2 regions of the Streptomyces sp. NPDC058691 genome follow, and region 1 is predicted to be linked to the other one. Evidence: riboswitches for the same ligand, from Rfam matches in the RefSeq annotation. Region 1 holds a riboswitch; the other holds the start of a gene.
The links. A riboswitch is a leader RNA that binds a small molecule or an ion and turns the genes downstream of it on or off. The one in region 1 is predicted to bind cobalamin.
Positions count from the first base shown of each region.

Region 2: another riboswitch for cobalamin. It lies ahead of ACFWVC_RS05520 (ribonucleoside-diphosphate reductase subunit alpha); the one in region 1 lies ahead of ACFWVC_RS15205 (cobalamin biosynthesis protein).

Region 1 is NZ_JBHXSO010000018.1:49,341-64,076, forward strand. Features, by position in the region: gene ACFWVC_RS15170 (VOC family protein) at 1-215, shown strand, start outside; gene ACFWVC_RS15175 (hypothetical protein) at 237-1,616, opposite strand; gene ACFWVC_RS15180 (alpha/beta hydrolase family protein) at 1,753-2,865, opposite strand; gene ACFWVC_RS15185 (class II aldolase/adducin family protein) at 2,924-3,619, opposite strand; gene ACFWVC_RS15190 (NAD(P)/FAD-dependent oxidoreductase) at 3,736-5,127, shown strand; gene ACFWVC_RS15195 (anion permease) at 5,263-6,489, shown strand; gene ACFWVC_RS15200 (hypothetical protein) at 6,531-6,746, shown strand; cobalamin riboswitch at 6,892-7,022, shown strand; gene ACFWVC_RS15205 (cobalamin biosynthesis protein) at 7,076-8,062, shown strand; gene ACFWVC_RS15210 (cobyric acid synthase) at 8,059-9,570, shown strand; gene ACFWVC_RS15215 (putative cobaltochelatase) at 9,623-11,641, shown strand; gene cobO (cob(I)yrinic acid a,c-diamide adenosyltransferase) at 11,641-12,246, shown strand; gene ACFWVC_RS15225 (cobyrinate a,c-diamide synthase) at 12,240-13,592, shown strand; gene ACFWVC_RS15230 (cobalamin biosynthesis protein) at 13,904-14,332, shown strand; partial or broken gene ACFWVC_RS15235 (CbiX/SirB N-terminal domain-containing protein) at 14,419-14,640, shown strand; gene cobC (Rv2231c family pyridoxal phosphate-dependent protein CobC) at 14,695-14,736, shown strand, end outside.
Region 2 is NZ_JBHXSO010000005.1:79,886-94,621, reverse strand. Features, by position in the region: gene ACFWVC_RS05560 (SIS domain-containing protein) at 360-1,430, opposite strand; gene ACFWVC_RS05555 (glycoside hydrolase family 3 protein) at 1,481-3,016, opposite strand; gene ACFWVC_RS05550 (carbohydrate ABC transporter permease) at 3,013-3,900, opposite strand; gene ACFWVC_RS05545 (carbohydrate ABC transporter permease) at 3,906-4,874, opposite strand; gene ACFWVC_RS05540 (extracellular solute-binding protein) at 4,977-6,254, opposite strand; gene ACFWVC_RS05535 (GntR family transcriptional regulator) at 6,480-7,259, shown strand; gene ACFWVC_RS05530 (DUF3311 domain-containing protein) at 7,410-7,670, shown strand; gene mctP (monocarboxylate uptake permease MctP) at 7,667-9,319, shown strand; cobalamin riboswitch at 9,549-9,678, shown strand; gene ACFWVC_RS05520 (ribonucleoside-diphosphate reductase subunit alpha) at 9,804-12,206, shown strand; gene ACFWVC_RS05515 (ribonucleotide-diphosphate reductase subunit beta) at 12,206-13,216, shown strand; gene def (peptide deformylase) at 13,558-14,178, opposite strand; gene ACFWVC_RS05505 (tetratricopeptide repeat protein) at 14,252-14,736, opposite strand, start outside.

The sequences.
Region 1 (14,736 bases):
TCAGCCGGGTCGCCGGGGACCTCGGCGCCGTCTCGGTGTACGTGGTCGTCACCGACACCGACGCCCACCACGCACGGGCGGTCGCGGCGGGCGCGGAGATCGTGCTGCCGCTCACCGACCAGGACTACGGGTCGCGGGACTACACCGCCCGCGACCCGGAGGGCAACCTCTGGTCCTTCGGCACGTACGCGCCGCGGATACCGGCCCAGGCGTAACCGGGGCCGGCGCGGCGGGTGTCACTCCCCGCCGGTGTGCACCTGGAAGGCGGCCCGGCGCATCGCCTTGGCGAGCGCGGGGTCCGGGTGGGCGGCGGCGAGGGCGACGAGCACTTGGACGGTGCGCGGGTGCCCGGCCACGCGGAGCTCGTCGAGCAGACGGGACACCGAGCCCTGGAGGGCGGAATCGAGGTGCCCCACCAGCAGGTGGCTCTCGCCGTGGTCGGCGACGGCCGCCGCGGTGTCCACCCACAGCCAGGTGGCCTCCTCGCGGGTGAGCAGGGCCGCGACGTCCTCGGGGTCGTCGCCCTCGTGCTCGGCGAGCCACATCAAGGCGTAGGGGCGCAGTCCCGGCTCGTCCACGACATGCCGCACGGCGGGCTCGGCGGCGCCGCCGACGACGCGCAGCGCCTCGAAGGCGAGCCCGCGCAGCAGGGCGTCGTCACCGCGCGCCACGTCCAGGAACTCCGCGACGGCCTGGGCGACCGGGCGGGCGGCGAGCCACGCCTTGTACTCGTCGCGGGCCGCGCCCGGGGCCATGCCGATGCACGCCTTGAGCATCTCCTCGGCGGAGTGCTCGAAGTGCCCGGCCGGGCCCTGGGCGGCGACGCAGATCTGCTCCAGCTTGACCCAGACCGCCCAGCTGCCGAGCGGGGTGATGGTGACCTCGCCGGGGCGGGCCGGGTCGCGGGGCTCCAGGGCGCCGACGCGGGCCAGCGCGTCCAGCGTCCAGTCCAGGAGAGGGGGCAGGTCGTCACGGCCGCCGCCGGCCGGGGGCTCGTGGCGCTCCGCGCGTAGCTCGTCGACCCGCTGGCGGAGCAGATCGAGCAGGGCCGACACCGCGACCGGCCCGGAGGAGAGGTGCAGGAGGGAGAGCAACTGGGGGGCGGCCTCGACGACTTCGGCGACGAGTGCGGGGTCGGCGCCGGCGCACGCCGGGTCGAGTGCCGCGGGATGCGCCAGCGACCAGGCGTCGAAGAGCGCGACCCAGCCGCGCAGCACGGCGGTGTCGTCGCGGTCCCAGGCGCGCAGCCGCCAACCCGGGCGCGCGGTGCCGCCCTTGTGGAGTTCGATGAGACCGGCCAGCCGGGCCCTGTCCCAGGCGGCACGGACCTGATGGGCCGTCAAGGAGAGTGCGGCGACGGCCCGGCGGACGTCGGCGTCCCGCAGTATCCCGGCCGTGCCGGGGGCGGCACCGGCGGCGGGGTCGGCCCAGTGGGCCAGACGGACCGCGTCGGCGAGTTCGGTACGTGCTTTCCTGGCCAGCTCCGGCAGCGCAGGGATTCCTTCCGGCGGCCTCGGCGGGCGGTTTCGGCGCGTCGCGGCGACACGGCGCGCGGCGGCCAGGGGCCTGCGCGGGACGAGACGCAGCGGAGTGTCTCGCGGGATACGGGACGTCACGGGAGCAGTCTTGCGGGTGAGCACCCGGAAACCCAAACGAGCGTCCCTCCCCGCCACCCGGTGGCACGCGATTTGCCAGAAGATATACCGGTTTATCCACTCCCGCAGGAGAGAACGCGAGAGAAGGCGAGGGGGATCAGAGGAGGGGGGTGAGGAAGCGCCGGACGGCCTCCTCGTAGGGTTGCGGGTCCGCGTTCCACATCGCCGCGTGCGAGGCGTCCTTCACCGGGTGCAGGATGACCAGATCCGGCCGGAGACGGGCGAGTTCGCGGGACGGGCCCCAGGGCGCGAGCGTGTCGCCCGGGCCGTGGAAGATGAGCGTCGGCACGCCCAGCCGGCCGGGTGCGGCGGCCTCGGCGATGCGTTCCGCGTGCAGGCCGGTGCGGCCCTCCGTGGCGCGTACGCCGAGCGGCAGCAGGACGCGCGGCGTGCCCCGGGCGGCCGCGGCGGCGCGTACCGTGCGCTGCCAGTTCAGCACCGGGGAGTCCAGCACCATGCCCGCGACCAGGGCGCGCAGCGGGGAGGCGCACGCCGCCCGGAGCGCCATCGTGGCGCCGGCGGACCAGCCGTAGAGCACCAGGCGGCGCGCGCCGTGCCGGACCGCGTAGCGCATGGCCGCGTCCAGGTCGCGCCACTCGGAGTCGCCGAGGTGCCCGATGCCGTCCGGGGACCGCGGCGCCCCCTGGTCGTTGCGGTAGGCGAGGAGCAGCGCGGGCAGCCGCAGCGCGTGCAGCGCGGGCAGCACGACCATGGCGTGCTCGCGGGTGGTGCCGAGACCGTGCGCGAGGACGACCCAGGTGTCGCGGGCGCCGTCGACGAACCACGCGGGCATCCGGCCTAGTTCGCCGGGGATCTCGACGTCCCGGTAGGCCAGGCCGAGCGCCGAGGCGGGGTCGCCGTCGTACACCTGCGGGGTGAGCCGGACCCGCTGCCCGGCGGCCAGGGTGCCCTGCCCGACGCGCAGCAGGCGCCGGGTCACCGAGCCGGGGGCGGTGGACAGCACGTCCCCGACGGTGGCGTGCACGCCGGGGCCCGTGATGCCGTGGATCCCGCGCCGGCCGGCGCCGAGGGTCCGGGTGAGGGTGACCTCGCGGTCGGTCGCCGAGTGCACCGTCAGCGACTCCGGGTCGGGGCCGTCGGTGCGCGGCTTCAGGGCAAGCTCCGATACATGCCGTCCGGCCGCCACCGCGGCCGCGCCGGCACCGAACGCTGTCGTGGCGGCCAGGGCCGCGGCGGTCGTCAGGCGCATCCGTTCCAGTGTCGGGGCGGGTGCGCGGGGCGGCCAGCGCTGGGCTCCGTCCGGGGAGCTACTCCGCGCCGTCCCCGACGCCGGACGGCTCGTCCCCGGCGCCGGGCTGCCCGTACTGGCGCAGCTTCTCGGCGACCCTGGCGAGCTCGATCTTCGACAGCAGGGAGGGCGAGAAACCCGCGACGGAGCGGGCGGCGAGCCAGACCTGGCACATCCACTCCAGCTGCGCGGTGCGGTCGTAGGCCTGCTCCAGGTCGTCGCCGTACACGATGGTGCCGTGGTTGCGCAGCAGGCAGCCGGTGCGGTCGCGAAGGGCGCGCAGCACGTTGGCGGCCAGTTCCTCGCTGCCGTAGGTGGCGTAGTCGGCGACGCGGATGCGCCCGCCGAGCGCGGCGGCCATGTAGTGGATGGCGGGCAGTTCGTAGAGCAGGGTGGAGACGGCGGTGGCGTGCACGGCGTGGGTGTGGACGACGGCGCCGGCGTCGGTGTTGCGGTAGATCGCCAGATGCATGCTCAGTTCGCTGGTCGGCCGCAGGGTGCCGAGCACCTGCCGGCCCTCCAGGTCGACGCCGACGGTGTCGTCGGGGCCGAGCCGGTGGTAGGGCACACCGCTGGGTGTGACGAGGACGAGGTCACCGCCCACCCGGACCGAGACATTGCCGGACGTACCGACCACCAGCCCGTCGGCGACCGAGCGGCGGGCCGTGTCCACGAGCTCCGACCAGGCCTTGCCCACCGTGTCCTGCACCGACATCCGTGCCACCTCCGGGCGCTGATCCTGACAGGTTGGGCGTTGCCGCGCGCTCCCGGGGCACAGTAGCGTCCCGGCACACCGTCAGACCGATCACCCTCACGAATTGCAGGGGCACCATGAGCACCGTCAACGGCGGCATCTCCTTCTGGTACGCGAAGTCCGGCGTCCCCGTGCCGCGCGAGCCGCTGCCGGGCGACGCGACCGCCGACGTGTGCATCGTCGGCGGCGGATACACCGGCCTGTGGACCGCGTACTACCTGAAGAAAGCCGTGCCCTTCCTGCGGATCGTCGTCCTGGAGCAGCGCTTCTGCGGCTACGGCGCCTCCGGGCGCAACGGCGGCTGGCTCTACAACGGCATCGCCGGCCGCGACCGCTACGCCGCCCTGCACGGGCGGGACTCCGCGATCGCTCTGCAGCGGGCGATGAACGAGACGGTGGACGAGGTGGTCCGGGTCGCCGCGGAGGAGGGCATCGACGCCGACGTCCACAAGGGAGGCGTCCTGGAGGTCGCCCGCTCCCCCGCCCAGCTCGCCCGCCTGCGGGCCTTCCACGAGGCGGAGGCCGCCTACGGCGAGAAGGACCGGCTGCTGCTGGGCGCCGCCGAGTCCGCCCGGCGCGTGCGCGTCGCGGGCACGGCGGGCGGCACATGGACGCCGCACGGCGCCCGGATCCACCCGGCGAAGCTGGTGCAGGGCCTGGCGCGGGCGGTGGAGGCGCTCGGCGTGGTGATCCACGAGTCGACCCCGGTGACGGAGATCAGGCCCAAACACGCGCTGACCCCGTACGGCAGCGTGCGCGCCCCCTATGTGCTGCGCTGCACGGAGGGCTTCACGGCGGCGATCAAGGGCCACAAGCGGTCCTGGCTGCCGATGAACTCCTCGATGGTGGTGACCGAGCCGCTGCCCGCCGAGGTGTGGGACACCATCGGCTGGGAGGGCCGCGAGACCCTGGGCGACATGGCGCACGCCTATATGTACGCGCAGCGCACGGCCGACGACCGGATCGCCCTCGGCGGCCGGGGGGTGCCGTACCGATTCGGGTCGCGCACCGACAACGACGGGCGCACCCGGCCGGAGACGGTCGAGGCGCTGCGCGCGATCCTGCTGCGCTTCTTCCCGGCCGCGGGACCGGTCGGGATCGAGCACGCGTGGTCGGGCGTGCTGGGTGTGCCGCGCGACTGGTGCGCGACGGTGGAGCTGGACCGCTCGACGGGGCTCGGCTGGGCAGGCGGTTACGTCGGCAGTGGCGTGGCCACGGCGAACCTGGCGGCGCGCACCCTGCGGGACCTGGTGCAGCTCGACTCGGGGCAGGGCCACGGCACGGAGCTGACGGCCCTGCCCTGGGTGCACCACCGCGTCCGCCGCTGGGAGCCGGAACCCTTCCGCTGGATCGGCGTGCACGGCCTCTACGCGGCCTACCGCGCCGCCGACCGGCGCGAGCAGTCCGGCCGCAGCGCCGCGACGGACTCCCTGGCCCGGGTGGCCGACCGGATATCGGGGCGCCGGTAACGATCCCGGGCCCTGGGCCGCGCACAGGCCCCCCGAACCTCCAGCACCCCACGGATCCCCATCGTTTACTTTCCGTTCATCCAGACTCCGTACGGTCGCCACCGCCACTGTCCGATCAAACGAATGCCTGGGTACATGGAACACATCACGCTCCTGATCGGAATCGTGATTATCACCGCACTCGTGTTCGACTTCACGAACGGTTTCCACGACACCGCCAATGCGATGGCCACCACCATCTCCACTGGCGCACTGGCTCCCCGGACAGCGGTGGCGATGTCCGCCGTGCTGAACCTCGTCGGAGCGTTCCTCTCCGTGGAGGTCGCCAAGACCATCTCCGGGGGAATCCTCGACGAGACCGCGGGGATCAGGCCCGAGGTGATCTTCGCCGGACTCGTCGGCGCCATCGTCTGGAATCTGCTGACGTGGCTGGCGGGGCTCCCCTCCAGTTCCTCGCACGCGCTGTTCGGCGGGCTGATCGGCGCCTCCGTCGCGTCCGCCGGATTCGGGGCGGTCAACGGCGACGCGGTCGTCATGAAGGTGCTCATCCCGGCCGTCTGCGCCCCGGTCGTCGCCGGGGTCGCCGCGCTGCTGGCGACCCGCCTGACCTACCGCATCGGCCGCGGCACCGACCCGGCCGCGACCGCCAAGGGCTACCGGGCAGGGCAGATCGCCTCGGCGGGACTGGTCTCCCTCGCGCACGGCACGAACGACGCCCAGAAGACGATGGGCGTCATCACGCTCGCCCTCATCGCGGGCAACGTCGTCGCCCCCGACTCCGACCCGCCGCTGTGGGTCATCGTCTCCGCGGGTCTGGCCATCGCGCTCGGCACCTTCATCGGCGGCTGGCGGATCATCCGCACCATGGGCAAGGGCATCACCGACATCCAGCCGCCGCAGGGCTTCGCCGCCCAGACCGGCGCCGCGGCCGTCATCCTGGCCTCCTCGCACCTCGGCTTCTCGCTGTCCACCACGCAGGTCTGCTCCGGTTCCGTCATGGGCGCGGGTGTGGGCCGCAAGGGCGGCGTCGTCCGCTGGAGCACCGCGGGCCGCATGGTCGCCGCCTGGGCGCTGACGCTGCCGGCCGCCGGCCTGGTCGCGGCGGGCGCCGCGCTCCTGGCCGACCAGAGCGACCTGGGCGTCACCGCGGTCGCCGTGCTGGCGCTCGCGGTGTGCGCGGCAATCTGGGTGGCCGCGCGCCGCAGGCCGATCGACCACACCAACGTCAACGCCGACGGCCTGGACGCCGGGGAGCCGGGGATCGTGACCGCGGCCATCGCCGTCGTGACGCCGCCGCCCGCGGGCACTCTCTCCCCCGTCACGAAAACCGCCGACACCGACCACGCCAAGGCCACCGCCTGAGGGCGGGCACCGCCCTACAGGTCCCGGAAGGACACAGCAGCATGCACATCGACTGGGCTGCCCTCGGCTCCGTCTTCGGCGTCAGCCTCGCCGTCACCGTCGGCCTCGTCGGCCTCTTCACCCTCGGCATCGTGGGCCTGTCGCGGCCGGCCGCGACAGGCGGCGGGCAGGGCGCCGTGGTGCGCGCGGGCGCGTACGCGTGCTTCGCGCTGTGCGCGGCGGCCGTGGCGTACGGGATCCTCCTGATCGCCGCCTGACGCCCCGCCAGGCGGTGTGAACTCGGCCTCAGCTCCCGGCCTTTCCGGTCGTGAGCTGGGGTTTCCGTCTTTCCCTGGCAATTCGGGGTGAGTTGACGGGCCGGATCGGCGCGTGGTGGTATCGGAACCGCCACACGGCGGCAGGAGAGGAAGTCCGGTGCGAATCCGGCGCGGTCCCGCCACTGTCACCGGGGAGCGCGCCTCCACCAGCGGCCACGGCCCCGTACCACGGGCCGGAAGGCCGGGGGTGCCGCCGATCCGGGAGCCAGGAGACTCTCACCGCCGGTCACGTCGATCCAGGGCGCGGACCCTGAGTGAGGACACCAGCGATGGGCGGCAACCGCCGTACACCCGACGCCGGCCCTGCCGCGCCCTCCGTCTTCGCCGCCGGGGCGGCCCTCGGCTGGCTGGCCGACCTCGCCCTCGCCGACCCGCGCCGCGGGCATCCTGTGGCGGTCTTCGGGCGCGCGGCAGGCGCATTGGAGCGCGCGTTGTGGCACGACCATCGCGGCCGGGGCGCCCTCTACACCGTGTTGTGCGCCGGGGGCGCCGCGGCGGCCGCCGCGGGGACCGCACGCGCGGTACGCCGCTCCCCCACCGCGTCGGTGGCCCTGACCGCGGCCGCGACCTGGGCGGTGCTCGGCGGTACGTCACTGGCCCGTGAGGCGCGGACGATCGGCGCCGCCCTCGCCGCCGGGGACACCGCGGCGGCGCGGGCCCGGCTGCCCCATCTGTGCGGGCGGGACCCGCAGGCCCTGGACGAGCGGCAGATGGCCCGTGCGGTCGTCGAGTCGGTCGCCGAGAACACCTCCGACGCCGTCGTGGGCGCCCTGGTGTGGGGCGCGTTGGGCGGTGTGCCGGGGCTCGTGGGCTTCCGGGCGGTCAACACCCTTGACGCGATGGTCGGTCACAAGTCGCCGCGCTTCAGCCGGTTCGGCTGGGCGTCGGCCCGGCTGGACGACGTCGCCGGCTTCCCCGGCGCCCGGCTGACCGCCGCGCTCACCGTGCTGGCGGGCCCCGACCGGCGGGGCGCGTGGCGGGCCTGGCGTGAGGACGGCGGCCGGCACCCCAGCCCGAACGCCGGTCCCGTGGAGGCCTCGTTCGCCGGGGCGCTCGGCGTACGGCTCGGGGGGACGCTGGCCTACGGGGGCCGGGTCGAGCACCGGCCCGTACTCGGCGCCGGCAACCGGCCGGTGGAGGTGGCCGACATCGAGCGGGCGGTGCGGTTGTCGCGGCGGGTGAGCGCGCTGGCCCTGGCGGTCACGGCCGGGGGCCGGCTGGCCTGGCACGGGCTCGCCCGGAGGGGGAACGCATGAGCGGCGGCGCGCTGTTGGTCGCGGGCACCACCTCGGACGCCGGCAAGAGCGTCGTCACCGCCGGCATCTGCCGCTGGCTGGCCCGCCAAGGCGTGTCCGTGGCGCCCTTCAAGGCGCAGAACATGTCGTTGAACTCGTACGTGACGCGCGAGGGCGCCGAGATCGGCCGCGCGCAGGCCATGCAGGCGCAGGCCGCACGCGTGGAGCCGTCCGCGCTGATGAACCCGGTGCTGCTCAAGCCGGGCGGCGACCGCACGAGCCAGGTCGTCCTGATGGGCCGCCCGGTGGGCGAGATGAGCGCGCGCGGCTACCACAACGGGCGCCGCTCGGAACTGCTGGAGACCGTCACCGCCTGTCTGGAGGAGCTGCGCTCCCGCCACGACGCCGTCATCTGCGAGGGCGCGGGCAGCCCGGCCGAGATCAACCTGCGGCACGGCGACATCGTCAACATGGGCCTGGCCAGGGCCGCGCGGCTGCCCGTGGTCGTCGTCGGCGACATCGACCGGGGCGGGGTCTTCGCGTCCTTCTTCGGCACGACCGCGCTGCTGAGCCGCGAGGACCAGGAGCTGGTCTGCGGCTACCTCGTCAACAAGTTCCGCGGCGACGTCTCGTTGCTGGAACCCGGGCTGGAGATGCTGCGCGGGCTGACCGGACGCCGCTTCTACGGCGTCCTGCCGTTTCGGCACGGCCTCGGCATCGACGAGGAGGACGGGCTGCGGATGTCGCTGCGCGGCACCGTGCGGGAGTCGAGCACGACGCCGCCGCACGGCGAGGACGTGCTGCGGATCGCCGTCGCCGCGGTCCCCCTGATGTCCAACTTCACCGACGTGGACGCCCTGGCCGCCGAACCCGGCGTCGTCGTGCGGTTCGCCGACCGGCCCGAGGAGCTCGCGGACGCCGACCTCGTCGTCCTGCCCGGCACCCGGGGGACGGTCAAGGCGCTGGAGTGGCTGCGCCGGCGCGGGCTGGCCGACGCGATCGTGCGGCGCGCGGCGGAGGGCCGCCCGGTGCTCGGCATCTGCGGCGGCTTCCAGATGCTGGCCGAGTCGATCGACGACCCCGTCGAGTCGCGGGCCGGTCTCGTGCCCGGCCTCGGCCTGCTGCCGGTACGGGTGCGCTTCGCGCCCGGCAAGACCCTGGCCCGGCCGTCGGGCAAGGCCTACGGAGAGACCGTCGAGGGGTACGAGATCCACCACGGCGTCGCCGACGTCCGCGGCGGCGACGAACCGTTTCTCGACGGCTGCCGCACCGGCTCCGTCTGGGGCACCCACTGGCACGGCTCCCTGGAGAGCGACGGCTTCCGCCGCGCCTTCCTCCACCGCGTCGCGGAAGCCTCGGGTCGCCGTTTCGTCCCGGCGCCGGACACGGCCTTCGCGGCGCTGCGCGAGGAGCAGCTCGACCGTCTGGGCGACCTCATCGAGGAGCACGCCGACACCGGCGCCCTCCTCCGCCTCATCGAGTCCGGGCCCCCGCCCGGGCTTCCCTTCGTCCCCCCGGGCGCGCCGTGACCCGCCCGCCCCGGTCGTACCGTGATGTCCGTTCCCACGAGGAGGCAGCCGCGTGAGCACCCCTTATCCCTTCACCGCGATCGTCGGGATGGAGGACCTGCGGCTGGCGCTGCTGCTGAACGCGGTGAGCCCGGCCGTGGGCGGCGTGCTGGTGCGCGGTGAGAAGGGCACGGCGAAGTCCACGGCGGTGCGCGCGCTGGCGGCGTTGATGCCGCGGGTGGACGTGGTCGCGGGCTGCCGCTTCAGTTGCGATCCGGGGTCGCCGGACCCGGCGTGCCCTGACGGGCCGCACCCGTCCGGCGCGGAGCCGGGGTCGCGGCCGGCGCGGATGGTGGAGCTGCCGGTGGGCGCGTCCGAGGACCGCCTGGTCGGGGCGCTGGACATCGAACGGGCGCTGGCGGAGGGCGTGAAGGCCTTCGAGCCGGGCCTGCTGGCCGACGCGCACCGCGGCGTGCTGTACGTGGACGAGGTGAACCTGCTCCACGACCACCTGGTCGACCTGCTGCTGGACGCCGCCGCGATGGGCGCGTCCTACGTCGAGCGGGAGGGCGTCTCGGTACGCCACGCCGCGCGGTTCCTCCTCGTGGGCACGATGAACCCCGAGGAGGGCGAGCTGCGCCCGCAGTTGCTGGACCGTTTCGGGCTGACCGTGGAGGTCCGCGCGTCGCGGGAGACCGACGAGCGGGTGGAGGTCGTGCGCCGCAGGCTGGCCTACGACGAGGACCCGGCGGTGTTCGCCGCCAAGTGGGAGGCCGAGGAGGGCTCGCTGCGGGCCCGCATCGCGGCGGCGCGGGCGCTGCTGCCCTCGGTCCGGCTCGGGGACGGCTCGCTGCGCCAGATAGCCGCGACGTGCGCGGCGTTCGAGGTGGACGGCATGCGCGCGGACATCGTCATGGCGCGTACGGCGACCGCACTGGCCGCCTGGGACGGCCGTACGGAGGTGACCGACGCGGACGTGCGGCAGGCCGCCCTGCTCGCGCTGCCGCACCGCAGGCGCCGCAACCCCTTCGACGCGCCGGGGCTGGACGAGGACAAGCTCGACGAGACGCTGGAGCAGCACCGCGGCGGGGACGACGACCCCGATCCCGAGCCTGACCCGGACCCCGGCCCGGACGGCGGCGGCGGCGGTGATGGCGACGGCGGCGGGCAGCCGCCTCAGGCCGACGGCGGCACGCCGGAAGCCCCTTCGGACACCGCCCCCGACAGCACCCCCGGTGCCGCGCCCGGCGCCGGTGCGCCCCGCGAGCAGGCGGCGGTGCCCTCGGCGGAGCCGTTCACGGCACGCGCACTGACCGTGCCGGGTCTCGGCGAGGGCGCCGCGGGACGCCGGTCCCGGGCCCGCACCGCGCACGGCAGGACCACGGGCGCCCGCCGCCCGCAGGGCACGCTGTCCAAGCTGCACCTGGCCGCGACCGTCCAGGCCGCCGCCCCGCACCAGCGGGCCCGCGGCCGCGGCGGCCCGGGGCTGGTGATCCGCCGGGACGACCTGCGCGAGGCGGTGCGCGAGGGCCGCGAGGGCAACCTCGTGCTGTTCGTGGTGGACGCCTCCGGCTCCATGGCGGCCCGGCGGCGCATGGGCGCGGTGAAGGGCGCCGTGCTCTCGCTGCTGCTCGACGCCTACCAGCGGCGCGACAAGGTCGGGTTGATCACCTTCCGCGGCACGGACGCCGAACTGGCCCTGCCGCCGACCTCCTCGGTGGACGCGGGCGCGGCGCGCCTGGAGAAGCTGCCGACGGGCGGCCGCACGCCGCTGGCCGCCGGTCTGCTCAAGGCGCACGAGGTGCTGCGCGTGGAGCGGCTGCGCGACGCCTCGCGCCGCCCGCTGCTGGTGGTCGTCACCGACGGCCGGGCGACCGGCGGCCCCGAGCCCCTGCCCCTGGCGTCGCGGGCCGCCCGCCTGCTGGCCGCGGGCGGCGTCGCCTCAGTGGTGGTCGACTGCGAGACCGGGCCGGTGCGCCTGGGGCTCGCGGGCGTGCTGGCGCGCGAACTGCGCGGCACCGCCGTGACGTTGGACGAGCTGCGCGCGGACAGCGTCGCGGCACTGGTGCGGGACGTACGGAGGGCCGCGTAATGCCACAGGGACAGCCGAGCGTCGTGCCGGAGGACGGGCTGACCACGCGCCAGCGCCGCAACCGGCCGCTGGTCATGGTGCACACCGGGACCGGCAAGGGGAAGTCGACCGCGGCCTTCGGGCTCGCGCTGCGGGCGTGGAACCAGGGCTGGCCGGTCGGGGTGTTCCAGTTCGTCAAGTCGGCGAAGTGGAAGGTCGGCGAGGAGCGGGCGCTGCGTGTGCTCGGCGCCTCCGGCGAGGGCGGCACCGTCGCCTGGCACAAGATGGGCGAGGGCTGGTCCTGGGTGCAGCGGGACATCCACGACGTCATGGCGAGTGAGGACGCCGCCCGTGAGGGCTGGGAGCAGGTCAAGCGGGACCTCGCCGCCGAGACCTACCGGCTGTACGTGCTGGACGAGTTCGCGTACCCGCTGCACTGGGGGTGGATCGACACCGACGAGGTGGTCTCGGTGCTGCGCGACCGGCCCGGCACCCAGCACGTCGTCGTCACCGGCCGCAACGCCCCGCAGCCGCTGCTGGACTTCGCGGACCTGGTCACCGAGATGGGCAAGGTCAAGCACCCGATGGACGCCGGCCAGAAGGGCCAGAAGGGCATCGAGTGGTAGCCAGGCTCGTCATCGCGGCCCCGGCGTCGGGCAGCGGCAAGACCACGGTGGCCACGGGCCTGATGGCCGCCTTCGCCGAGGCCGGGCTCGCGGTCTCCCCGCACAAGGTGGGCCCGGACTACATCGACCCCGGCTACCACGCGCTGGCCACCGGCCGCCCGGGCCGCAACCTCGACGCGTACATGTGCGGTCCTGAGCGGATCGCGCCGCTGTTCCTGCACGGGGCGCGCGGCGCCGACCTCGCGGTCGTGGAGGGCGTGATGGGGCTCTTCGACGGGGCCTCGGGGATGGGCGAACTGGCGTCCACCGCGCACGTGGCGAAGCTGCTGCGGGCACCGGTGGTGCTGGTGGTCGACGCCTCCTCGCAGTCCCGGTCCGTGGCGGCGCTGGTGCACGGCTTCGCCTCCTGGGACCCGGAGGTACGGGTCGCGGGCGTCATCCTCAACAAGGTCGGCTCCGACCGCCACGAGGAGCTGCTGCGCGACGCGCTGGACGGCGCGGGCGTGCCGGTGCTGGGCGCGCTCCGCCGGGACTCCGCGGTCGGCACGCCCTCGCGGCACCTGGGGCTGGTGCCGGTCGCCGAACGGCGCGCGGACGCCGTGGAGGCGGTCCGGACCCTGGCGGCGCGGGTGCGGGCCGGCTGCGACATGGACGCGCTGCTGGCGCTCGCGCGCAGTGCCCCCCCGCTCGCGGGCGAGCCCTGGGATCCGCGGGCGGCGATCGGCCCGGCCGGTCCCGCCGCCGCGGGCGGGCGGCCGGTGGTCGCCGTGGCGGGCGGCGCGGCGTTCACCTTCTCCTACGCCGAGCACGTCGAACTGCTCGCCGCCGCCGGGGCGGAGGTCGTCACCTTCGACCCGCTGCGTGACGAGCGGCTGCCCGAGGACAGCGCCGGACTGGTCGTCGGCGGCGGCTTCCCGGAGATGCACGCGCCCGAACTGTCCGCCAACGTGCCGCTGCGCGAGGCCGTCGCGGCCTTCACGGGCCCGGTGACGGCGGAGTGCGCCGGGCTGCTGTACCTCGCGCGCGAGCTCGACGGACGTCCCATGTGCGGGGTCCTGGACGCGACGGCCCGGATGTCGCAGCGGCTGACCCTGGGCTATCGCGAGGCGGTCGCCGTGGCGGACAACGTACTGGCGGCGGCCGGGACGCGGGTACGGGGGCACGAGTTCCACCGGACGGTCGTCGAACCCGGCGCGGGCGCCGTCCCGGCATGGGGGTTCACCCGGCCCGAGCGGCGTGTGGAGGGCTTTGTGCGGGGCGCCGTCCACGCGTCGTACCTCCATGTGCACTGGGCCGCCGAGCCGTCGCTCGCGCGGCGGTTCGTCGCGGCCTGCGCGTCCGCGTGAGCGTCCCCGCGGCCGAAGTGACGGCGCTCGTACGGCAAGTGCCGGCCGCCGCGGGCCCGGGCCACCCAACCGTCCCCGACATGGGCGGCCGTCGCGCCCCGCACGGCCGGGAGCGCCGGAGCGCCCTCGCGGTCGAAGGGGCCGCACCGGAGACGGAGCCCGGCTCCGACCCCGGGAGTACGGCCGCGGTGGCGCGCCGTCGCGGTCTCGCGACATGCAGCGGGCAACCAGCAGACCGGCACCCGTGCCGGAGCACCTCGGCCCGGGAGCGCGTCGGGCCGGGGCGGCGCGGGGAGGGCGGCGCGGCCGACGTGACCGTGGTCGTCGGCGTCGGCGCGAGCCGGGGCGTCCCGGCGGCCGAAATGCTGGCGCTCGTGCGGCTGGTACTGGCCGCGGCGGGCACGGGGAGCGCGTGCCTGGCGGCGCTCGCCACCCTGGACGCCCGGGCGCGCGAGCCGGGGATCGTGGCCGCCGCCGAGGCGCTGGGGGTGCCCCTGCTGGCGTACGACGCCGATACGCTGGCCGCCGTGGATGTGCCGACGCCCTCCGGAGCAGCACTGGCCGCCGTGGGCACGCCGTCCGTGGCCGAGGCGGCGGCGCTCGCCGCGGCGCCCGGCGGCGAACTGCTCGTCCCGAAGACGAAGTCCGTGCCCGGCGGCGGGGGCACGGCCCGGGCCACGGCCGCCGTGGCGCGCCGCCGCGGCCCCGCGGCAGGCACCAGCGAGGAGACAGCACGGTGAGCATCCCGCCCGAGGACGTACTGGAGCGGCGCGTCGACGCGGCGCTGGGCGGCGGACGGCGTGCCCCGCAGGACCTGGCCGGCACCATGGTGCTGCTCGTCGCCGCCGGGTCCCCGGAGCCCGTGGACAACGCGGAGGCGGTGCGGGCGGCCCGCCTGCTGTGGGAGGGACGCGGGTACGCGGGCGTGGAGACCGCCTTCGTGTCCGCGGCTGCCCCCGACGTACCGGCCGGACTGGACCGCTGCCGGCGGCTGGGGGCGCGGCGGATCGTCGTGCTGCCCGCCGTCCTGGCGGACGGGGAGCCGGCCCGGCGGGCGCGGCAGCAGGCCGAAGGCTGGGCGGAGGCGCACCCCGGGCTCGACGTGCGCTGGGCGGGGGCGCACCCCGCCGAGTCCGCAGCCGAA
Region 2 (14,736 bases), on a different contig from region 1:
GCGCCAGGCCTCACGAGTCGGCCCTGACGGGCCGCGGGAACCGCACACCCCGCGTGCCACGGTGCCGACAGCAGCTCCGGGCTGCGGTGCTGGACGGGTTGAGGGTCCCGTTCCGGCGCCGCGGCCCGAAGTGGTTTCCGGGGGCCCGCGCGCCTGCGCTTCCCCGGGTCTCCCGTTCCCCCGCGGCTTTCCCGTGCCGATCATGCGCCCGGCACGCGCCGCGGCTTCACACCTTTGACGATTGACGCCGGCGGCACTCCCCCGGCTCCCCTTCCCGCACGGCACGCGAAAGGCCCGTGGACGAAGCGGGCGGGAATTCCCTCACCCTCCCCGCCCACGGGCCGGGCCGCGGGGCGGCGTCAGTGCGTCTCGGTCACCTTCGCCAGGGCGCGCGGCGCGTCCGGGTCCTGGCCGCGGGCGATCGTCACCTCGTAGGCGAGCATCTGCAGCGGCAGGATCTCCAGGATCGGCTGGACCTCCTCGGCCACGCCGGCGGTCGGCAGCACGAAGCCCGCGGACGCGGCCTCGACGGACGCCTCGTTGCCGATCACGACGAGGTCGGCGCCCCGGCCACGGAGCCGGTCGAGGACCGGCTGCAGCGCCTGGCCGCCCCTGCCCTCGGTGACGATGGCGATGACCGGCGAGACGTTGTCGACCATCGCCAGCGGGCCGTGCAGGAGGTCCGCGCCGGAGAAGGACAGGGCCGGGATGTAGCTGGTCTCCATCAGCTTCAGCGCGGCCTCCTTCGCGGTCGGGTAGCCGTAGCCCCGCGAGGTGAGCACCAGGCGCTCGGCGAAGCGGTACCGGCCGGCGAGCGCCTTGACCTCCTCCTTGCGGGCGAGGATCTGCTCGGCGAGCTCGGGGAGGATCTTGGCGGCGTTGCCGTCGCCGCCGCGCAGGCCCTCGACGAAGAGGTAGAGGGCGAGCAGCTCGGCCGTGTACGTCTTGGTCGCCGGGAGCGCCTTCTCCGGTCCGGCGAGCACGTCGATGTGGAACTCGGAGACCTCGGCCAGCGGCGAGTCGGCGTTGTTGGTGACCGCCAGGGTGATCGCGCCGGCGTCGCGGGCGGCCCGGGTGGAGGCGACCAGGTCGGGCGAGCCGCCGGACTGGCTGACGGTGATGACCAGACAGTCGGTGAGGTCCGGGCGGGCGCCGTAGGCGGTCGTGGTGGACATGGAGGTCAGGCCCGCCGGCTTGCCGAGCAGCACTTCGATCAAGTACTTCGCGTACAGCGCCGCGTTGTCGGACGTGCCGCGCGCGGTGAGCAGCACGAAGCGCGGATTGCGCGCGGCGATCCGCTCGGCGATCTCACGGATGCGCGGCGCGCCCTCCTCGAGGATGCGGCGCAGCACGGTGGGCTGCTCGGCCATCTCGCCGGACATGATCCGGCCCGGCATCGGGGGCTGCTGGGTCGGAGTCGGGGCGGACATTCTGGGGGCCTCCAGGTCGGTCTCCGGAACAGGTGGCGCCGCCGGGACGGTCAGGCGTCGGCCTCCTTGCCGACGATGACCTCCGCGGCCGCTCGCCCGCACACGCGGGCCGCGCCATGGGTCGCGATGTGCAGCGCGCCGGAGGGCGGAGCCTGGGGAACGCCCATCTCCACCACCGCCGTGTCCGGCCGGGCGGCGAGCAGGGCGCCCAGCGCCTCGGCCATCCAGGGGTGACGGTGCACGTCACGGACCACTGCGACGATCCTACGGTTCGCCGCCGAGCGGAGCACATTTGCGGTCAAAGCATCACCTTGGCGAAAGGTGCCGGTCACCGTCCCCGGCAGGAGCCGGTCCAGTTCCGCGGCGACGCCCCACGGCGTCTCGGCGCCGACCGCGATGTTGGCGACCGGGGTGAACGCGGCGACGTAGGGCGCCTCGGTGATCGGCACGTACTCCTCGGTCCGGGTCACGCGCAGCGCGCGGCGCGCCGCCGTGAGCCCGATCTCCGGGTCCGGCGCGGTGCCGGCGGCGGAGCCGGCGGCGGAGCCGGCCGCGCCCGCGGCCCAGGCCGCCAGCGCCCGTACCCGGGCGGCCGCGTCGGCGAGCCGCCCGCGCGGCAGTTCGCCGGCGCGCACGGCGTCGACGATGGCGTCCCGCAGCGCGACCACGGTCTCCTCGTCGGCGAGGCCGCCGCCGACGCAGATGGCGTCGGCACCCGCGGCGATCGCCAGCACCGTGCCGCGTTCGACGCCGTAGGTGTCGGCGATGGCGCGCATCTCGATGCCGTCGGTGACGATGAGGCCTTCGTAGCCGAGCCCGTCGCGCAGCAGCCCGGTCAGGACGGCGGGGCTGAGCGTGCCGGGGCGGTCCGGGTCCAGCGCCGGGACGAGGATGTGCGCGCTCATGACGGCCTTGGTGCCGGCGGCCAGGGCGGCGCGGAACGGGGCCAGTTCACGCGAGTGCAGGGTGTCCAGATCCACGTCCACCTTGGGCAGCGCGTGGTGGGAGTCCACGGAGGTGTCGCCGTGCCCGGGGAAGTGCTTGGTGCAGGCGGCCACGCCCGCGGACTGCAGGCCCTCGACGTAGGCGGCGGTGTGCCTGGCCACGAGCAGCGGCTCGGAGCCGAAGGAGCGCACGCCGATGACCGGGTTGCCCGGGTCGGAGTTGACGTCGGCGGAGGGCGCCCAGTTGAGGTTGACCCCGCAGTCGGCCAGCCGGCGGCCCAGTTCGGCGGCGACGTCCCGGGTCAGGGCGGTGTCGTCGACCGCGCCGAGCGCGAGGTTGCCGGGGAAGGAAGAGCCGCTGCGGGCCTCCAGCCGGGTCACGTCGCCGCCCTCCTCGTCGGCGGCGATCAGCACCTCGGGTCGTACGGCGCGCAGTTGCGCGGTGAGCGCGGCGAGCTGCTCGGGCGACTCGATGTTGCGGGCGAACAGCGCGACGGAACCCAGGCCCTCCGCGAGCCGGCGCAGCAGCCACTCGGGGGCGGTGGTGCCGTGGAAGCCGGGCTGCAGCACGGCCAGGGCGTCCCGCGCGAGCTCGTCGGCGTCCGCGGTGCCGTCGGGGATCTGACTCAAGGTCTCGGTCATCCCTTCACCGCCCCGGCGGTCAGGCCGGCGGCGACCTTGCGCTGCACGATCAGGAAGAAGATCACCACAGGAACGCCCATCATGGTCGAACCCGCCATCATCGGCGCGTAGTCCGTGCCCCGCGAGGTGACGAAGTTGCCCAGCCAGACGGTGGCGGTCTGGTGCTCCTGGCTCATGATGAGCATCGCGTAGAGGTACTCGTTCCAGGCCTGGATGAGCGCGTAGATCGAGGTGGCCACGAGGCCGGGGGCGAGCAGCGGCAGGACGATCCGGAGGAACGCGCCCATGCGCGTGCAGCCGTCGACCATCGCCGACTCCTCCAGCTCCTTGGGGATGTTGACGATGAAGCCGCGCAGCGTCCAGACCGTGAAGGGCAGGATGAAGGTCAGGTAGGTGATGACCAGACCGGAGAGCTTGTCGATCTGGTCGATCTGGTTGAGCAGCAGGAAGACCGGGATGATCATCGCGACCAGCGGCACCATCTGCACGGCGAGGATCGCGACGATGATCGCCTTGCGGCCGCGGAAGACGAAGCGCGAGATGGCCAGCGCCGCCAGCAGCCCGATGATCAGACCGAGGCCCACCGTCGAGCCGGAGACGATGAGGCTGCGGCCGACCGAACCCCAGAAGTCGCCGATGTCGAGGGCGTCGGAGAAGTTCTGGAAGGACAGGCTGGTCGGGAAGAACTTGGGGTTCGGGTCGATGGCGTCCTTGGCGGGCTTGAACGCCGTGTTCAGCATCCAGTAGACCGGGAACCCGGTGACGACCACGACCAGCAGGCCGAGCAGGTTGTAGACGGCGCGTCCCTTGCGGCGCGGGCGCCGGGTGGCGCGGCGGGCCGGCGAGGCGGGCGGTGCCGCCGGGGCGGGGGCGGTGTCGAGCACGGTCGTCACTCCACCTCTCCGATCTTCAGCATCTGGCGCATGTAGACGGCCATCACGCCGAGGAGCAGCAGCACGGTGATGACGGCGATGGCCGCGCCCGCGTCGTAGTCGTTGGCGACGAATGCCTGGTCGTACGAGTAGGTGGTGAGCACCTGGTAGTCGGGCTCGGGGTGGCCGTCGCGCATGAGGAAGACCTGCGGGAAGACGCCCATGTCCCAGATGACCGACAGGGTGGTCAGCATGACGATCAGCGGCTTGAGCACCGGAAGGGTGACATGCCGGAAGACCTTGACCGGCCCGGCGCCGTCCATGCGGGCGGCCTCCTCCAGCTCCTTGGGCACCTGGGTCAGGCCGGCGTGCAGGGTGATGGCGACGAAGGGGATGGCGCCCCAGACCACCATCAAGGTGATCACGAGGAAGCCCTGCTTGGTGTCGGTGAACCAGTTGTGGCCGCTGAAGTCGACCCCGGGCAGCCGGCTGAGCAGCCAGTTGAGGACGCCGTAGTCGCTGTCGAACATCCACTTGAAGACGGTGATGGCGACCACGATGGGCATCGCCCAGCTCGCCACCAGCGCGATGTTGATCAGCGTCTTCATCCAGGGCGAGACCCGCTGGAGCAGCAGCGCCACCGCCATTCCGAGGACGAGGGTGAGCAGCACCGCCGCGACGGTGAAGAGCAGGGTGCGCAGGACGACGGCCCAGAACTCCGAATCGCCGAGCACATGCGTGTAGTTGGCGAAGCCCTGCCAGTCGCCGGGCAGCCCCTGCCAGAGTTCGGCCTGCCCGTACTGCTTGAAGGACAGGGTGACCAGCCTGACCAGCGGGTACCCGAGGACCAGCACCAGGACGCCGATGGTCGGTGCGAGCAGGGTCCAGGGAAGCGCGGCCCCGCCCAGACGGCGTGGCCCCCGGCCCTGTCCCGCCGGCGGCCGCGGGCGCGGCACCTTTTCGAGCGGTGTGTCAACGGCACTCATCATGTGCTCCTCGGCTACTCCAGTCCCTGGCGTTCGCGCACCGGGGCCGGCCGCCCGTGGGCGGCCGGCCGGCGTCGATCACTGTGCTGCCCTGACCATCGGTCAGCCGGCGTTGATCACCGCGTTGATCTGGTCGTCTGCGGACTTCGCCGCGTCCTCGATGGACGCCTTGCCCACGGCGATGTCGTTGAGCATGTTCTGCAGGATCTGCTTCTTCTCGACCTGCAGCCAGCCCGGCGCGGTCGGGACGAACCAGGTGTTCTCGTTCGCGCGGGCCGAGGCGGCCGTCGCCGGGTCGTCCTTCAGCGGGGCGAGCAGGGACTTGGCGTTGGGCAGGTTGCCCTTGGAGATCAGGACCTTCTGGGCGGCCGTGTTGGTGAACTGGTTGATCCAGTCGGCGGCGAGGTCCTGCGCGGCGGACTTGGCCGGGATGACCAGGTCGGAGCCGCCGATGAAGTTCGGCAGCAGGTCGCCGTTCGGGCCGGGCAGCGCGAAGGTCTCCAGGTTGTCCTTGAGCTTGCCGGTCTTGTCCGTCTTCGGGTCGGCGGCGGCGCCGCCCTCCCAGCTGGCGCCGTAGATGAGCGCGGACTTGCCCTGGCCGTACACGATGTAGCGGTCGGACTCGTCCTTGTTCTTGTCGCCGTGGAAGTACTTGTCGAGCACGCCCTTCCAGGTCTTCAGGCCCTCGATGGACTTGGGGTCGGACAGCGAGGCGGTCCACTTGCCGCCGTCCTCCTTGGCGACGTCGCCGCCCGCGTCCTTGACGAAGGCCAGCGCGGTGTACCAGTCACGGCTGGGCTGGTACCAGGCGGAGAACTTGTCGCCGTTCTTCTTCTGGATCTTGTCGAGCGCGTCGGTCAGCTCGGCCCAGGTGGCCGGGGCCTTGGTGACGCCCGCCGCCTTGGCGACGTCCTTGCGCCAGGTGCCGACACGGGCACCGGCGTAGTAAGGGACGCCGTAGGTCTTGCCGTTGTACGTGACCGAGCCCTCCAGGGCGTCCAGCCAGTCGCCGGAGTTCTCGAACTTGCTCTTGTCGATCGGGGCGAACGCGCCCTTGACCAGGTAGCCGAGCGTCTCGGTGTTGCCCATCTCGACCACGTCCGGCACCTTCTTGGTGGCGAGCACGGCGTCGAGCTTCTGGTTCTTGGCGGTCCACTCGTAGTACTCGTGGTGGATCTTCACGCCCTTGTGCGCGGCCGTGAAGGCATCGTCCGCCTGCTTCACCAGCTCGGGCCAGTTCTTCTGTGCGTCGACCGTCAGCCAGACGGTGATCTCCTTGGGCGCGGCGGCCTTGTCGGAGCCCTTGTCGTCCGAACCGCAGGCCGCAACGCCGGCGACCATGACTGCGACACCGATCGCCGCGATCAGCTTGCGCTTCACAACACCCTCCCCAGGGCAGTGATTACCAAGTGGTGTAGACCAGTGCCCGAAGCTTGGCCTAGACCTTTAGGGGTGTCAAGGGTGTATAAGAGCACCGGTCGCGTCCGTTACCGGACCGACATCTGGGCCCGTAACGCGATTTGGGCCCCGACCGTGCCACGATGTGAGCCGCGAATGACGGAGGAGCCGGTGACGGCAGCACGACAGCACTCGGGAGCAGAGGCGATGGACAGCGACGGCGAGGCCGGACCGGCGGTGACGGAGTCCGCCGAGGCAGCGGCGACCGCGGCCGGACGAACCGCCCGGGTGCCCAAGTACTACGGGCTCAAGCGCCATCTGCTGGAGCTGACGCAGACCATGCCGCCCGGCTCGCCGGTGCCTCCGGAACGTACCCTGGCGGCGGAGTTCGACACCTCCCGCACCACCGTGCGCCAGGCGCTCCAGGAACTGGTCGTCGAGGGGCGGCTGGAGCGCATCCAGGGCAAGGGCACCTTCGTCGCCAAGCCGAAGGTCTCCCAGGCTCTGCAACTCACCTCGTACACCGAGGACATGCGGGCCCAGGGCTTGGAGCCCACCTCGCAGCTGCTGGACATCGGCTACATCACTGCCGACGACCGGCTGGCCGAACTGCTGGACATGAAGGCCGGCGGCCGCGTGCTGCGCATCGAGCGGCTGCGTCTGGCCAACGGCGAGCCGATGGCGATCGAGACCACCCACCTGTCGGCGAAGCGCTTTCCCGCGCTGCGCCGCAGCCTGGCCAAGTACTCCTCCCTCTACACCGCGCTCGCCGAGGTCTACGACGTGCGGCCGGCCGAGGCAGAGGAGACGATCGAGACCTCGCTGGCCACCCCGCGCGAGGCCGGACTGCTCGGCACCGACGTGGGCCTGCCGATGCTGCTGCTGTCGCGGCACTCCATCGACTCCGGCGGGCAGCCGGTGGAGTGGGTGCGCTCGGTCTACCGCGGCGACCGCTACAAGTTCGTGGCCCGTCTGCGGAGGCCGTAATTCCCGGAAGAACCCGGGAAGTTCCCGGATCGTTCCCGTCCGTGGAGATCGTTTCCATACCGCAATGCGGACGGGTAGTGACGTGCGCCGGAGCCTGACCTAGATTTCCTGCGCATTACACAGGAGTGAGATCAGGACGGAGCCGCAGCAATGTCCGAACAAACAACCGGAACTCCGGTCCGGCCACCGGTGGTCACCGCCACCCGCGTGATCGCCGGCGTCTGCCTCGTCATCCCGTTCGTCGCGATGCTCTGGGTCGGCTCGTACGCGAAGCTGACCCCGGAGTTCATCGGCATCCCGTTCTTCTACTGGTACCAGATGCTGTGGGTGTTCCTGTCCTCCGGGCTGACGTACACCGCGTACGTCCTGGTCCGCCGCGAGGAGCGGGCACGGAAGGAGGCGGCGAAGTGAAGGACGGGGTCAACGGCGTCGCGCTCGCCGTCTTCATCTTCTTCTTCGTGGTCGTCACGGTGCTCGGCTTCCTGGCCGCCCGCTGGCGCAGGGCCGAGAACGCGCTGCACCTGGACGAGTGGGGGCTCGGCGGCCGCAGCTTCGGCGGCTGGATCACCTGGTTCCTGCTGGGCGGTGACCTGTACACCGCCTACACCTTCGTGGCCGTTCCGGCGGCGGTGTACGCGGCGGGCGCGTCCGGCTTCTTCGCGGTGCCGTACACGATCCTGGTCTACCCGCTGGTCTTCATCTTCCTGCCGCGGCTGTGGTCGGTCTCCCACAAGCACGGCTACGTCACCACCTCGGACTTCGTCCGCGGCCGCTTCGGCTCCAAGGGCCTGTCGCTGGCGGTGGCCGTCACCGGCATCCTGGCCACCATGCCCTACATCGCGCTCCAGCTGGTCGGCATCCAGGCCGTGCTGGACGTGATGGGCGTGGGCGGCGGCGCGTCGTCCAACTGGTTCGTCAAGGACCTGCCGCTGCTGATCGCCTTCGGCGTGCTGGCGGCGTACACGTACTCCTCGGGCCTGCGCGCGCCGGCGCTGATCGCGTTCGTCAAGGACACCCTGATCTACATCGTCATCGCGGTGGCGATCATCTACATACCGATCAAACTGGGTGGCTTCGACGACATCTTCGCCAAGGCGAACGAGGCCTACACGCAGGTCAGCCCGGCCACCGGGAAGCCGCGCGGATCGCTGGCGCCGGGCGACACGGCCCAGTGGGCGTACGGGACGCTGGCGCTCGGCTCGGCCCTCGCGCTCTTCATGTACCCGCACTCGGTCACCGCGGTGCTCTCCAGCCGCAGCCGTGACGTCATCCGCCGCAACACCACCGTGCTGCCGCTGTACTCGCTGATGCTCGGCCTGCTGGCGATGCTCGGCTTCATGGCGCTGGCGAGCGGGGTCGGAGCGGGGATCACGGGCTACAACGGGCAGCTGGCGATCCCTCAGCTCTTCGAGAACATGTTCCCGTCCTGGTTCGCGGGCGTGGCCTTCGCCGCGATCGGCATCGGCGCCCTGGTGCCCGCCGCGATCATGTCGATCGCCGCGGCGAACCTGTTCACCCGCAACATCTACAAGGACTTCATCAAGCCGGACGCCACCCCGGCGCAGGAGACCCAGGTCTCCAAGATCGTCTCGCTGCTGGTCAAGGTCGGCGCGCTGGTCTTCGTCCTCACCATGGACAAGACGGTCGCCATCAACTTCCAGCTGCTGGGCGGCATCTGGATCCTGCAGACCTTCCCGGCCCTGGTCGGCGGACTGTTCACCCGCTGGTTCCACCGCTGGGCGCTGCTGGCCGGCTGGGCGGTCGGCATGGTCTACGGCACGTGGGTCGCCTACGGGGTCGCGAGCCCCGCCCAGAAGCACTTCGGCGGCTCATCCGACACCATCCCGGTCATCGGGCAGATCGGCTACATCGGCCTGACCGCCTTCGTGCTCAACGTGGTGGTCACGGTCGTCCTCACCGTGGTCCTGCGGGCCGTCAAGGCGCCCGAGGGCGTGGACGAGACGACGCAGAAGGACTACACCGCCGACGCCGGCGAGCCCGGCGTGCAGCGGGATCTGCCGGGGGATCACCCGGATCTGCCGGTCGCCGCCGGCCACTGACGGCCGGCTCCGGCCCACGGTCACGGGCCGCCGCCCTGGGACGGGGCGGCGGCCCGTCGTCATGCGGTCCGCGCCCGCTCGGGCCGGCGGAAGGTACGGCGGTACGCCTGCGGGGTGGTCCCCGTCCAGCGCGCGAAGTGGTGGCGCAGGTCCACGACCGGCACGCCTGAACCGGGCAATCTGTAACCGCCCCGACACAACATCTGGTGGCGTCACGAGCGGGCGCCACTAGATGTATGCTCAACTCCGCTGTCGCCGCAGGGGAAGCCGGTGGGAATCCGGGACTGCCCCGCAACGGTGTGCGGGCGCCTTGAGGCATGCCCGCGAGTCCGATACCTGCCGACGGCACCGTCCGGCGCGCCGTCCGGACGGTGAAGTGTCCGGGCCTCGCGGGTTGGGCCGGCGGACGCGCCGCGGCATGCCCTGCCCTGCGTGCGCCCCGTCATTCCTCCCGCGTCGTCGCCGTACGAGGGAGAGAGCACACGTGACCATCGCGCCCGCCGCACCCGTCGCCACATCGGAGCCGGCCTCAGCCGGCAGCGACCTGCTGCGCATCCTGACGGAACTGACCGCAGACCTCCCCGACACCGACCCCGGCCGGGTCGCCGCCGCCGCCTTGCGCGGCCGCAGCGCCGCCGCGGACGAGGCGGAACTGCGGGCGCTGGCCACGGAGGCCGCCGCCGGGCTGATCTCGGAGGACCCCCAGTACTCGCGCCTGGCGGCCCGGCTGCTGACGACCGCCATCGCCGAGGAGGCGGCCGGCGAGGGAGCGGTGTCCTTCTCCGCCTCCATCGCCGTCGGCCACCGCGAGGGCCTGATCGCCGACGGCACCGCCGAGTTCGTCGCCACCCACGCCGCCCGGCTGGACGGCCTGGTCGACGCCGCCCTCGCCGGCCGCGCCGACGACCGCTTCGGCTACTTCGGCCTGCGCACCCTGCACAGCCGCTACCTGCTGCGCCACCCGATCACCCGCCAGGTCATCGAGACCCCGCAGCACTTCATGCTCCGGGTGGCCTGCGGTCTCGCCGAGGACCACACCACCCGCGCGCTGGACGAGGTCGCCGCGCTCTACGGACTGATGAGCCGGCTGGACTACCTGCCCAGCTCCCCCACGCTCTTCAACTCCGGTACCCGGCACCCGCAGATGTCCTCCTGCTACCTGCTGGACTCCCCGCTGGACGAGCTGGACTCGATCTACGACCGCTACCACCAGGTCGCTCGGCTGTCGAAGCACGCCGGCGGCATCGGCCTGTCGTACTCCCGCATCCGCTCCCGCGGTTCGCTGATCCGCGGCACCAACGGCCACTCCAACGGCATCGTGCCGTTCCTGCGCACCCTCGACGCCTCCGTCGCCGCCGTGAACCAGGGCGGCCGCCGCAAGGGCGCGGCCTGCGTCTACCTGGAGACCTGGCACGCGGACATCGAGGAGTTCCTGGAGCTGCGCGACAACACCGGTGAGGAGGCGCGCCGCACCCACAACCTCAACCTGGCGCACTGGATCCCGGACGAGTTCATGCGCCGCGTCGACGCCGACGGCGACTGGTCGCTGTTCTCCCCCGCCGACGTGCCCGGCCTGGTCGACCTGTGGGGCGAGGAGTTCGACGCCGCCTACCGCGAGGCCGAGGCCGCGGGCCTGGCCCGCAGGACCCTTCCGGCCCGCGAGCTGTACGGCCGCATGATGCGCACCCTCGCGCAGACCGGCAACGGCTGGATGACCTTCAAGGACGCCTCCAACCGCACCGCCAACCAGACCGCCGAGCCCGGCCGGGTCATCCACTCCTCCAACCTCTGCACGGAGATCCTGGAGGTCACGAACGACGGCGAGACCGCGGTCTGCAACCTCGGCTCGGTCAACCTCGCCGCCTTCGTCCTCGCCGGCGCCGCCGATCGGCACGAAACCGGCGCGGACGTCATCGACTGGGAGCGGCTGGACGCCACCGTCCGCACCGCCGTGACCTTCCTCGACCGCGTGGTGGACATCAACTTCTACCCCACCGGCCAGGCCGCCTCCTCCAACGAGCGCTGGCGCCCGGTGGGCCTGGGTGTGATGGGCCTGCAGGACGTCTTCTTCAAGCTGCGGCTGCCCTTCGACTCCGCGCAGGCCACGGCGCTGTCCACGCGGATCGCCGAGCGCATCATGCTCGCCGCGTACGAGGCCTCCTGCGACCTGGCCGAGCGCCACGGCCCGCACCCGGCCTGGTCCGAGACGCGTGCCGCCCGCGGCGTCCTGCACCCCGACCACTACGCGACCGAGGCGAACTGGCCCGAGCGCTGGGACGCGCTGCGCGCCCGCGTCGCCACGACCGGCATGCGCAACTCGCTGCTGCTCGCCATCGCCCCGACCGCGACGATCGCCTCCATCGCGGGCGTCTACGAGTGCATCGAGCCGCAGGTCTCCAACCTCTTCAAGCGCGAGACGCTGAGCGGTGAGTTCCTCCAGGTCAACTCCTACCTGGTGGACGAGCTGAAGAAGCTCGGCGTCTGGGACGCGCAGACCCGCGACGCCCTGCGCGAGTCCAACGGCTCCGTCGAGGGCTTCAACTGGATCCCCGCCGACGTCCGCGCCCTGTACCGCACCGCCTGGGAGCTCCCGCAGCGCGCCCTGATCGACATGGCCGCGGCCCGTACGCCGTACCTCGACCAGAGCCAGTCGCTCAACCTCTTCATGGCCGCGCCCACCATCGGCAAACTCAGCTCGATGTACGCGTACGCCTGGAAGCAGGGCCTGAAGACGACGTACTACCTGCGCTCCCGCCCGGCCACCCGCATCGCCCAGTCCGCCCGCGCGGCCGCCCCGGCGATCATCCCCGTCCAGCAGGCCACGCCCGACGCCGACGCGATCGCCTGCTCCCTTGAGAACCCCGAGTCCTGCGAGGCCTGCCAGTAATGAGCTCCACCAAGAACCTGCTCGACCCGGGCTTCGAGCTGACCCTGCGTCCGATGCGCTACCCGGACTTCTACGAGCGCTACCGCGACGCGATCAAGAACACCTGGACCGTGGAGGAGGTCGACCTCCACTCCGACGTCGCCGACCTCGCCAAGCTCTCGCCCGGCGAGCAGCACATGATCGGCCGCCTGGTCGCGTTCTTCGCCACCGGCGACTCGATCGTGGCCAACAACCTCGTGCTGACGCTCTACAAGCACATCAACTCCCCCGAGGCGCGGCTGTACCTGTCGCGGCAGCTCTTCGAGGAGGCCGTGCACGTCCAGTTCTACTTGACGCTGCTCGACACCTACCTCCCCGACCCCGAGGAGCGCGCGGCCGCCTTCGACGCGGTGGAGAGCATCCCCTCCATTCGCGAGAAGGCGCAGTTCTGCTTCCGCTGGATGGACTCCGTGGAGTCCATGGACCGCCTGGAGAGCAAGGCGGACCGCCGCCGCTTCCTCCTCAACCTGATCTGCTTCGCGGCGTGCATCGAGGGCCTGTTCTTCTACGGCGCCTTCGCCTACGTCTACTGGTTCCGGTCCCGCGGCCTGCTGCACGGCCTGGCCACCGGCACCAACTGGGTGTTCCGCGACGAGTCCATGCACATGGACTTCGCCTTCCACGTGGTCGACACCGTCCGCCGGGAGGAGCCCGACCTCTTCGACGAGGAGATGGGCAAACAGGTCACCGCCATGCTGGAGGAGGCCGTCGAGGCCGAGTTGCAGTTCGCCCGCGACCTGTGCGGCGACGGCCTGCCCGGCATGAACACCGACTCCATGCGCGAGTACCTGCAGTGCGTCGCCGACCAGCGCCTGGTGCGCCTCGGCCTGCCGGCCCGCTACGGCTCGGAGAACCCGTTCTCCTTCATGGAGCTGCAGAACGTCCAGGAGCTGACCAACTTCTTCGAGCGCCGCGCCTCCGCCTACCAGGTGGCGGTCGAGGGCTCGGTCTCCTTCGACGACGACTTCTGATCCGGACCGCGGGACGGGGCTGCAGGCGGCAACGGCCGCCTGCAGCCCCGTCGTTCGTCAGCCGGCCAGAATGCGGTGACCCGGAGGACGCCGGGCTCGTACTCCCAAGCCCGGCTCACTCACCCACCGCCGCGCGGGCCTCGCCGAAAACGGCCCGGATCTCGGCCATGGCTGCTCCATCCCGGCAAGGCGGTGAGGTGCCACCAGCGCGAGCGCCGCGCGGAGTGCGTCGGGCGTTCTCTCCGGCCGTGCGATGAGCACTTCCCCGTGGTGCCCGGGCCGGGTGGTCATCGTGCGGCGCTCCTCGGGATACCGCGGTTCAGCCTGTCCGCGGCGGCGGCTCAGTCGTTCGGGACGGTCTCGTACTTCGGCGTCAGCTCTGCCATCTGCTTCAGCGCGTCCTTGCGGTCGCGCTTGGAGAGCCGGTCGATGTAGAGGTAGCCGTTGATGTGGTCCGTCTCGTGCTGGAGGCAGCGGGCGAAGAAGCCGGTGCCCTGGACGACGACGGGGTTGCCGTGCAGGTCCTGGCCGCGGCAGACCGCGAAGTCGGGGCGCGGGAGTTCGGCGTAGGCGCCGGGGACGGACAGGCAGCCCTCGTTGCCGTCGTCGAGGACGCGCCGCGCGGCGGGGAGCTCGTCGATGACCGGGTTGACGACGTGGCCGACGTGGCGGACGCCGTCGTCGTCCGGGCAGTCGTAGACGAAGACGCGCAGGTTCACGCCGATCTGGTTCGCGGCGAGACCGACGCCCTCCGCGGCGCGCTGGCTGGCGAACATGTCGTCGATGAGGGCGGCCAGGTCGTCGTCGAAGGACGTGACCGGGTTGCACGGGTGGTGCAGGACCGGGTTGCCGACGACCGTGATGGGACGGGCCGTGCCGCGGGCGCGGTGGGCCGCCTCACGCTCCTCGGCGTCCGTCACGTCGTCGGTGAATGCGGTCTGCTCGGTGTCCTGCTGCGACATGGTCCGTCGTACGCCTTCCTGGGGCCTGCTCCAACGCTGGATAGCCCATCAAGGGTACGTGCACCCGAGCGGGTCAGCAGACCTCTTCGAGATCACGCCAGTCCCGGGTGTCCGGGCTGTCCGCCACCCAGCTGTCCAGCAGCCCGCGCACCAGCCCCACGGGGGCGGCGATCCCGCACTCCCGCTCAGGGGCCCACAGGGCGCCCGGGCTGCGGTGGCTGAGGTGCCCGGGGTGGCCCGGCTCGCCCTGGTCGTGGGGGTCGCGGGAGGCGTCGGAGCCGTCGTCGGTGGGCATCCGGCTCTCCGAGCACGTGCGGCACAGCAGCCGAACGGAGGACGACCAGTCCTCGGCGGCGTAGCCCGCGTCGGCGGCCAGCTGCTCCAGCGCGTCGCGATCGGCCTCGGTGGCCGCCTCCAGCAGCACCAGCCAGGTCGGCACGGGAGAGGGCGCCCACAGCTCGATCTCGTCGAAGACCGGATACGTCGCGCCGTCGGCGGTGCGGCGCTCGCCGTGCGGCACGCCGTCGTGGAGGACGACCTCGCCCCAGCGGCGCCCGG